DNA from 2 places in the Paraburkholderia sp. MPAMCS5 genome. Region 2 is predicted to be linked to the other one. Evidence: riboswitches for the same ligand, from Rfam matches in the RefSeq annotation. Region 2 holds a riboswitch; the other holds the start of a gene.
The links. A riboswitch is a leader RNA that binds a small molecule or an ion and turns the genes downstream of it on or off. The one in region 2 is predicted to bind glycine.

Region 1: another riboswitch for glycine. It lies ahead of VOM14_RS12575 (D-amino acid dehydrogenase); the one in region 2 lies ahead of gcvT (glycine cleavage system aminomethyltransferase GcvT).

What each region holds. Positions count from the first base shown of each region.
Region 1 covers NZ_JAYXBK010000004.1:503,746-508,608, reverse strand. Annotated here, with positions in the region: gene VOM14_RS12585 (SLATT domain-containing protein) at 61-579, shown strand; gene VOM14_RS12580 (YceH family protein) at 590-1,291, opposite strand; glycine riboswitch at 1,443-1,534, shown strand; gene VOM14_RS12575 (D-amino acid dehydrogenase) at 1,703-2,914, shown strand; gene VOM14_RS12570 (BON domain-containing protein) at 2,980-3,234, shown strand; gene VOM14_RS12565 (acetate/propionate family kinase) at 3,261-4,445, opposite strand; gene VOM14_RS12560 (phosphoketolase family protein) at 4,458-4,863, opposite strand, start outside.
Region 2 covers NZ_JAYXBK010000007.1:127,891-132,753, forward strand. Annotated here, with positions in the region: gene gcvP (aminomethyl-transferring glycine dehydrogenase) at 1-1,003, opposite strand, end outside; gene gcvH (glycine cleavage system protein GcvH) at 1,074-1,454, opposite strand; gene gcvT (glycine cleavage system aminomethyltransferase GcvT) at 1,526-2,644, opposite strand; glycine riboswitch at 2,725-2,878, opposite strand; glycine riboswitch at 2,912-3,012, opposite strand; gene VOM14_RS17855 (hypothetical protein) at 3,164-3,508, opposite strand; gene VOM14_RS17860 (oxidoreductase) at 3,701-4,750, opposite strand.

The sequences.
Region 1 (4,863 bases), on a different contig from region 2:
GTGGCACAGTAGCGTCACTGCACGCGCGTGGCGCGCGTGCACGCAACCCTGACGAGCCCCATGAAGAATCTGCCCGCCTACGAGCCGCCCGTCGACGAACAGCAGCTTTTGCTGAAATGGATCAGGCGCGCGCGTGAATCCCAGATGAGTCATTACGACATGGCCGACCTGCTGTCCGCGCGAGAACGCCAGATCGGCTGGCTGGTCACGGTGTTGACCGCGTTTGTAGGCACCGCGGTGTTCGCCTCGTTGAACTCGAATGCCGTCTCGTTCGAAATCAGGATTCTCGTCGGTCTCGTGAGCGTGATCGCCGCGGTATCTTCGGCGCTGCACACGCATCTGCGCTATGCCGAGCGCGCGGAAAAACATCGCGCCGCGGGCGCGCGCTATGGCGCAGTGCGGCGGCGGCTCGAATCGGTTTTCGCAGGCGACGCCGACGCGCGCGACGGCCACTATCTCACCGCGATCCGCGACGAACTCGACCGTCTGGCGGAAGACTCGCCGAACGTGCCGCCGCGCAACTTTTACCGCACGCAGCGCGCGTTATCCAACCACCCGCAGCGCGGCGGCGAAGCGTAAGCCGCGCGCTTCAGGCATCCAGATCGTTTGCGTCGATGCCAAGTTCGGCCGCCATGCGCCTCACCACCGCCTGAAGCCGGCTGAGTTCGTCGGCGAGACGTTTTTGCTCGGCCTTCACGGCTTCGAACGCGGACAGCGGCACCGCTTCGTCGTCGCCGGCCGCCGACTGCGCAAACTCGCTCACGCTCACTTCGCCGCACAGCAAATGCATCCACCGATGCTCGCGCTCGCCAGGCGTGCGCGGCAGCTTGACGACGCGCGGCGGGTCGTTCGCCACCAGCTCATCGAGAAAGGCCTCGACCGAGGAAATATCGGCAAAACCATGCAGACGCGCGCTGTTCAAGCGCAATTCGGCGGCCGTCTGCGGGCCGCGCAGCAGCAAGGTGGTCAGCAACGCAGCGGACTGGCTCGGCAAACCGAGCACGCGATTCAGGTTGTGCTCGAAGCGCGGCACGCGGCTGCTGCTGCCTTCCAGCACGAGGCTGAGCCGTTTCAAACCGTCGACGGCGGTCAGCACTTCGGCCTCCGTTGCGTTCATGACAGGCGAACGGCCGGTCTTCTGGTTGCAGCCCAAGGTCAACGCATTCAGCGAAAGCGGATAACTGTCGGGCACGGTGTGCTGCTTTTCGACGAGCACGCCAAGCACACGCCCTTCAAGCAGGGTCAATGCACGAATCGAAGGACGGGACGAAGCGTCGGGAGTGGAGTTCATGTGATCTAGCGGCGTAATGGTGGCCACTATGATAAACGGGCCGGGCCTTCGCGGAGTATGCATCGCCTCGATGGCGCGCATCGCGCGGCACGGCTCGCGTGCAAAAACACTTGCCGGAAAAATTTTTGCCCGGTATCGTCGTGGCGTTCTGCAAAGCAGCGCGGGAGAGATCGCCTGATGTTCGGCGACGCCGACGGAGCAACCGCCCCGGAAACTCTCAGGCAAAAGGACCGCGCAGCAGGAACATCTGGAGAGCGGCGCCGCGCGCGCCCACCGAAGGGGATTCCCGCATACGGCGTGCACCGCGCCTTAGCGCGGAAAGAAACTCTCAGGTACATGGACAGATGGGGCATCGGCACCGGTTTCGCATGAAATCGAACCCGGTGATGCTCAACTACTCTGGACCATGTCATGTCACGAATCGCCATTATCGGCGCCGGCATTACCGGCGTCACGACTGCTCACGCCCTCGCGCAACGCGGCCACCATGTCACGGTGTTCGAGCGGCATCGCTACGCCGCAATGGAAACCTCGTTCGCCAACGGCGGCCAGCTTTCCGCAAGCAACGCCGAAGTCTGGAACAGCGCGGCCACCGTTCTCAAAGGCCTGCGCTGGATGCTCACGCGCGACGCGCCCCTGCTGCTCAACCCTTTGCCTACGTGGCACAAGTATTCGTGGATGGGCGAGTTTCTGCGGCAAATTCCGCACTATCGTGCGAATACCGTCGAAACGGTGCGGCTTGCGCTCGCCGCGCGCGAGCATCTGTTCTCGCTTGCGGATCGCGAAGGCATCGACTTCGATCTGGAACGGCGCGGCATTCTGCACGTCTACAAAACGCGCAAGGAGTTCGACGCGGCGAGCAAGGTCAACGTCCTGCTGCGTGAAGGCGGACTCGATCGCAGCGCGGTGACGTCGGATGAATTGCAGCGCATCGAGCCTACGTTGCAGGGCGAGTTTTACGGCGGCTTTTTCACGCCATCCGATTCGACCGGCGACATCCACAAGTTCACGCGCGGTCTCGCCAATGCATGCGTGCGCCACGGCGTGCAGTTTCATTACGACGCGGACATCACGTCGATCGAGCAGCCGGCCGAAGGACGCTTCACGGTGACAGTCAACCTCGAACGCGACGCGCAACAGTTTGCATTCGAGCGGATCGTCGTGTGCGCCGGTGTGAAGAGCCGGGATTTTGCGGCCATGCTCGGCGATCACGTGAACGTGTATCCGGTGAAAGGCTATTCGATCACCGTGTGTCTCGACGACGAAACCAGCCGGCAACGCGCGCCGTGGGTCAGTTTGCTCGACGACAGCGCGAAGATCGTGACGAGCCGCCTTGGCGCCGAGCGTTTTCGGGTGGCGGGCACGGCAGAAATCAACGGCTTTAACCGCGACATCCGTTCGGACCGGATTGCTCCGCTCGTCGATTGGACGCGCCGGCATTTCCCCGAGGTGTCGACCGCGCGCGTGATTCCGTGGGCGGGCTTGCGGCCGATGCTGCCGAGCATGCTGCCGAAGGTCGGCCGCGGAAAACGCCACGGCGTGTTTTATAACACCGGGCATGGACACCTTGGCTGGACACTTTCCGCCGCCACCGCACAGGCGCTGGCGGGCGCGATGCAGTAACGTCCGGCGCGGGGACGCGGCATCTGCTAGTGTGGTGGAATCCGCGTCTTTCCAGTGGCAACGCCATGGCTCACTCGCTCTATCCGAAGCAGCACACCGCGCGTCTCTCCGACGCGCAAATCGCCCATGAAGCGGCGCGGCGCCTCGCGTGGGACACGGCGGTTCCCATCCACACGGTCACGGTCGAAGTACGCGACGGCCGCCTGACGCTTTGCGGCGAGCTTCAACGCGATGAACAAAAAATGGCGGTGCTGGAAGATGTGACGCGGCTCTTTGGCGTGGCCGGTGTGTGCGATCGGCTGGTTGTCAGGCGGGCTTGAACCTCAGAGCTTCAGCCAATTCAATGTCAGGCGTCGTCGCACTGCACGTCGTCACACTGCAATAAGGCGCGGCAATGCCTCGCGATCTGCTTCTCTTCTTCCGTATGCAGCGCCCTCACGTTGCCCGCTGCATCGCCTTCCGCATCGCCTTCCACAAGCCCCAGAAACGACAGCCCTTCGCAGATGCGTTGGCGAATCTCCGCGCTGTGTTCACCTATTCCGCCCGTAAAAACCAGCAGATCGATACCGCCCAGTAAAGCCGCATACGCACCAATGGTTTTGCGCACGGCGGTTGCGAACGCGTCGAGTGCGAGCGATGCATTCGCGTCGCCCGCCGCCGCGCGTTGTTCGAGCACCTGCATGTCGCTCTCGCCATCGGCGTAACCGGCAAGGCCGCTATGCCGGTTCAGGAGCGTTTCGAGCGCGTCGGCATCGAGCCCTTCGACGCGCATCAGATACAGCAGCACGCCGGGGTCCAGGTCGCCGCTGCGAGTGCCCATCGGCACGCCGCCGGTGGGCGTCATGCCCATCGACGTATCGACGGAGCGCCCATCGCGCAAGGCGCATACGCTCGAACCATTGCCAAGATGCGCAAACACCGCGCGCGGCGGCAGATTCGCACCGAGCTGCGTGACGAGCGATTCGTAGGACAGCCCGTGAAATCCGTAGCGAATCACGCCCGCGTCCGCATAACGCCGAGGCAAAGCGAGCTGCGCCGCGCGCGGCGGCAGCGTGGCATGAAACGCGGTATCGAAGCAGGCGAAGTGCTGTGCGCCGCCAAAAATCTTCTGCGCTTCGTCGATCAAGGCGAGCGCCGGCGGAATATGCAAAGGCGCAAAATGCACGGCCTCCTGCAAGCGGCGGCGCACGTCAGGCGTCAAGCGCCGATGCGCGCGCAAATGCGGACCGCCGTGCACCACGCGATGACCCACCGCCGCCGGCTGCGCATGATGCTGCTGCGCGAGGATCGCGCAGAGCTTCTGCAACGCATCCGTTTGCGATTGCAGCACGTGTTCCTGCTGCACGAGCACGCGGCCATCCGGCGAGGCGATGCGCAAGCTGCCGTCGCTGCGGCCGATGCCTTGCGCGCTGCCTTCGAGCAGCAGCGCTTCGTCGGCGGCGGCGTGCGTGAAGAGCCCGAACTTCAGCGACGACGATCCGCTGTTCAGCACGAGAATGGTTGGCGGCGAAGTAGCGCCCTGTGTACTCATGACCGGCCTCACTCAGCTTTTCCAGGTCCAGTTGCGGATTTCTTCCTTGTCGATGCCCTCGGCATGCGCATAGGCCAGATGCTCGATGATCTGTCCGCGCAACCACTCCTTCGCATGATCGCCGACGCCGCGCAGTTTCGGCACGCGATCGATCACGTCGATAGCGAGCGAAAAACGGTCCACCTGATTGACGATCGCGAGTTCGAGCGGCGTGTTGATGTTGCCGATCTCGTGATAGCCGTGCACATGCAGATTGTCGTGATTGGTGCGGTTATACGTGAGCTTGTGAACCAGCGACGCATACGAATGAAAGTTGAAAATCACGGGCTTGCTGGTGGTGAACAGCGAATCGAAATCGCGGTTCGACAGGCCATGCGGATGCGCGCGCTCGGGCATGAGCCGGAACAGATCGACCACG
Region 2 (4,863 bases):
CGCGCGTTTGCAGCGCGAGACGCAGCGCGGGATTGCCTTGCGCGTCGACGGTCACGCCGACGAGGCGCCCCGGCATCTGGCGCTTGAATTCGTCGCGCACCGCGAGATACGCGGCATGCGGGCCGCCGAAGCCGACCGGCACGCCAAAGCGCTGCGTATTGCCGACGGCCACGTCCGCGCCCCATTCGCCGGGCGGCGTGAGCATTGTGAGCGCGAGCAGGTCGGCGGCGACCACCACGTGGCCGCCCGCGGCGTGGATGGCTTCGGTCAGCGCGCGGTAGTCGCGCACGTCGCCGTTCACGCCCGGATATTGCAGCAGCACGCCGAATGCATTCGCGTTCGCGGCTTCGGCGGCTGGGCCGACTTTCACTTCGATGCCGACCGGCGTGGCGCGCGTTTTGATCACTTCGATGGTTTGCGGCAACACGTCGTCGGCGACGAAGAACACGTTCGACTTCGGCTTGCCCACGCGTTGCAGCAGCGTCATGGCTTCAGCCGCCGCAGTGGCTTCGTCGAGCAGTGACGCGTTCGAGATCGCGAGACCGGTCAGGTCGACAATCATCTGCTGGAAATTGAGCAGCGCTTCCAGACGGCCTTGCGAGATTTCCGGCTGATACGGCGTGTACGCGGTGTACCACGCCGGATTTTCCAGCACGTTACGCAGAATCACCGTCGGCGTATGGGCGTTGTAATAGCCCTGTCCGATGTACGAGCGGAACACCTGATTCTTGTCCGCGAGTTCGCGCAACGCGGCGAGCGCTTCGGCCTCGCTCTTCGGCTGGGCGAACGGGCCGAGCGGCAGCGGCTCGGTGCGGCGGATCGTCTTCGGAATCACGGCGTCGATCAGTGCGGCGCGCGACGCGAAGCCGAGGGCTTCGAGCATGGCGTGCTGGTCGGCCGAGTCCGGGCCGATGTGCCGTTCAGCGAAGGCGTCGTGCACTTCGAGCGCGGCGAGCGAGAGAGGAGTGCGGTTCATCAGACGATCCGGGTGTTCGAGCTTCATGGTGTTCCTGGCAGTGCGGCGATCCTTATGCGAAGGGCGCGCCGCACCTGACGGTTAGACGAGAGGTGAATCAGGCGCCGATCGATTTCGTGTAGGCATCGGCGTCGATCAGGCGGTCGAGCGCTGCATCGGCGGTCGGCTTGATCTTGAAGAGCCAGTTGTCGTACGGCGCGCTGTTGACCGACTCCGGCGAATCGGACACGGCCGGATTCGCTTCGATCACTTCGCCCGAGACCGGCGCGTAAATATCCGAAGCGGCTTTCACCGATTCGATCACGGCGACGGTGTCGCCGGCGGTGACGGTCTTGCCCAGTTCCTGGACTTCGAAGAAGACGATGTCGCCGAGCGCTTCCTGCGCGTGGTCGGTAATGCCGACCGTCAGCGTGCCGTCTGCCTCGGTGCGGACCCATTCGTGCGATTCGGTGTATTTCAGATCGGCCGGGATGCTCATCGGATGCTCCTATGCGGTGTGATTCGGTATCGAGTTAAAAATGGACGCGCGCGCGAGTTGCTTGCGGGGGCTCAGCCCGCCGCGAGCACTTTGCCGTTGCGCACGAACGGCAGTTTTACCACGCTTGCAGGGACGGATTTGTCACGAATCTGAACGTGAACAGTGTCGCCCGGTTGCACGCCCTTCGGCACGCGCGCGAAGGCGATCGATTCCTGCATCGTCGGGGAAAAAGTGCCGCTGGTGATTTCGCCTTCGCCGTGCGGCGTGAGGACTTTCTGATGGGCGCGCAGCACGCCGGCCGCCTTGCCGTTTTCCTTCAGCAAGATGAGACCGACGAACGCCGCGCGCGAGCCGTCCACTTCCAACTGGCTCTTGCCCACGAATTCGCGCGGCGATTCGAGATCGACAGTCCAGGCGAGGCCGGCGTCGAGCGGCGAGATGGTGTCGTCCATGTCCTGGCCGTACAGATTCATGCCGGCTTCGAGACGCAGCGTGTCGCGCGCGCCGAGACCGGCGGGGCGCACGCCTTGCGCCTGCAGCGCGTTCCACAATGCCGTGACGTGATCCGCCGGCACGATGATCTCGAAGCCGTCTTCGCCGGTATAGCCGGTGCGGGCCACGGTCAATTCACCGAACGGCGTGCCTTCGACGCGCGCCGCATTGAACGGCTTGAGCGCTTCGGTGGCGGCGCGGGTGGCGGGCACGGTTTGCCAGACTTTCTCGCGGGCGTTCGGACCTTGCACCGCGACGATCGCGAAATCGCGGCGCGGCGTGATGGTCAGGCCGAAGCCGCCTTCGTTCAGTTGCTTGAACCACGCGATGTCTTTGTCGGCGGTGCCCGCGTTCACGACCACGCGGAAGTGATCTTCGCCGAAGTAATAGACGATCAGGTCGTCGATCACGCCGCCATTGGGATTCAGCAGGCACGAGTACAGCGCGCGGCCGGGCGTTTGCAGCTTGCCGACGTTATTCGCCAGCGCGTATTCGAAGAAGGCGCGCACGCGTTCGCCGGTGAAATCGACGACGCACATGTGGGACACGTCGAACATACCGGCGTCGGTGCGCACGGCGCGATGTTCGTCGATTTGCGAGCCGTAGTTGACGGGCATATCCCAGCCGCCGAAGTCGACCATGCGGGCATTGAGCGCGCGATGCGTGGCGTTGAGCGGAGTGTGTTTGAGTTCGGTCATGGGGCCTCGGGCGTCTCGCGTAACAAAAAAGGCCATGCGGCGCCGCGCCTCGCTGCCGTGTGGCTGCGAGCGTGGTGCTGCATGGCCCCTCTGTCCTCGATACCTGAGAGATTGCGCTGCCGTGGCGATGTTGCTCCGTCACGGCGAAACGCGCGCCCCTTCGGTGGGCAGCCTGCCAAGGTCTGCATGCGTTGACGATGCAACCGGCTACTGCCTCTCTCCAGAGTGCGAAAAACGGCGTCTTGATGTTGCATTGACGCCGGTTTTTCGACGCGGTCGGTCCTTTTGCCTGAGAGTTTGTGGGTGTGCCCCTTCGGCGGCGCGGCCTGCAAAATCCAGCGGCCAGCGCGCTCTCCCGACGCGTGCGGCGAATGTACGCGAGGCCCGAAGGCTTGTCAATTAAAGGGCAGGGTCGTCCGGACTCGTGCGTAGTTGGCCTCAGTTGCCCCCGAGTTGCCCTCAGTTGCCCTTGGTCGGCTTCAGTCGCCTTCGGTCGCGGTCATTCGCCGTTGCCCGCGCTTACTCGCCGATCGCGTGGGCGGTGCTGTCGAGTTCCTCGTTCAGCACGCGCTGTTCGTCGGCCGACAAACCGCCGCCGTGTTGCGCGGCCATGTCGTGCGCCTCGCGCCGGACCACCTCCAGCCGATGATGCAGTTCACCGCCTTGCGGAGGCGCGTAATAGCCCTGATTCACGCGATTGTCGATGCGGCGCCCGAGATTGTCGATGCGGCCGTCGACCTGATGCAGGCGCCTGTCGGCGATCTGCTGCGGATTGGGGCGCGGCGCGGGCGGCGGCGCCGTCACACAGGCGGCGAGCGAGCTGAGCAAGGCGCATGCGGTGAGCGCGCGGATGATATGTGGCATGGACTCTCCGTGAGGTCATTGTCGTTGTGTGGTGCTACAGGCGTAGCAACGGATCACGGCTCGTGAACGCTGACCTGGCAGGCCGACGGATTTGTAACGTTATGTTGCTTTCCTGTTTGTCAGTTTTGCCGGCGCGCAGTGCGTCGCCTTGCGCCGGCAAAGCCGCTCAGTGCAGCCGCTCGGCGAGGCTGCTCAGCGAAGCCGCTCGAACGGCAGGCGCCTGCCTTCGTCCGAGCTGCGGGCGGCTAGCTCGATGATCGTCATCACGTCGACTGCGTCTTGCGGACTCACCGGGAACTTCGCCCCTTGCTGAATGGCATCGGCGAGGGCGATGTAGAAGCTCGCGTAGTCGCCATTGCGAGTCGGCAATTCGCGCTCCACTTCCTGGCCGCCTTCCAGCACGCGCAGCACGCCCGCGGCATTGCCGGCGGCGAAGCCTTCGTCGCCCGGACGCAGACCGGCCTTCAATTGATCTTCCTGCGTGTCGAGCCCGTACTTCACATAACTGCCGCGTGTGCCGTGGATGGCGAACCTCGGCGCGACGATCGCCGTCAGCGCGCTCGCGTGCAGCACCACTTCGAATCCGCCGTAGCCCAACTGGATATGCACGTAGTCCGGCGCGCTCGCCTCGTCGCGATGCGCGCGCACGGTCGCCGACACCGTCTGCGGCGCGCCGAACAGCGCGAGCGCCTGGTCGATCAGATGCGGCCCGAGATCGAACAGCAGGCCGCCGCCGCGCGACGCTTCCTCGCGCCAGCGCTGACGCACTTCCGGCCGGAACCGGTCGAAATGCGATTCGTATTGCGTGATGCGCCCCAGTTCGCCGCTCGCGAGCAGATCGCGCACGGTCATGAAGTCGCCGTCCCAGCGGCGGTTGTGGAACGGCACGAACAGCTTGTGCCGCGCGAGGGCGATGTTGGCGAGCGTGTGGGCGTCGGCGGCGCTGAGCGTCACCGGCTTGTCGACCACGACGTGCTTGCCCGCTTCCAGCGTACGGCGCGCCAGGTCGAAATGCGTGTCGTTCGGGGTGGCGATCACCACGCAGTCGATTTCGTCGAGTGCGAGGAGCGCGTCGAGGTCGGCCACGGCCTTCGCGTGCGGATAGTCGGCGAGCGCGAGGTCGGGCTTGCCGGTCGCGATGGCCGCGACGCTCGCGCGTCCGCAGTGCTCGATGACCGGCGCATGGAACGTTGCGCCGGCGAACCCGTAACCCATCAATCCAATCTTCAGCGATGCGGACATGCGTGTCTTCCTGCAAAAACGGCGCGCCGCTTTGCCACCTCGGCGGCGGCGCGCAACTTCGTCATTGTGGCACGTCTCGTCCAGGAGCCGCGGGCGGGCCGCGCGCGGCGATT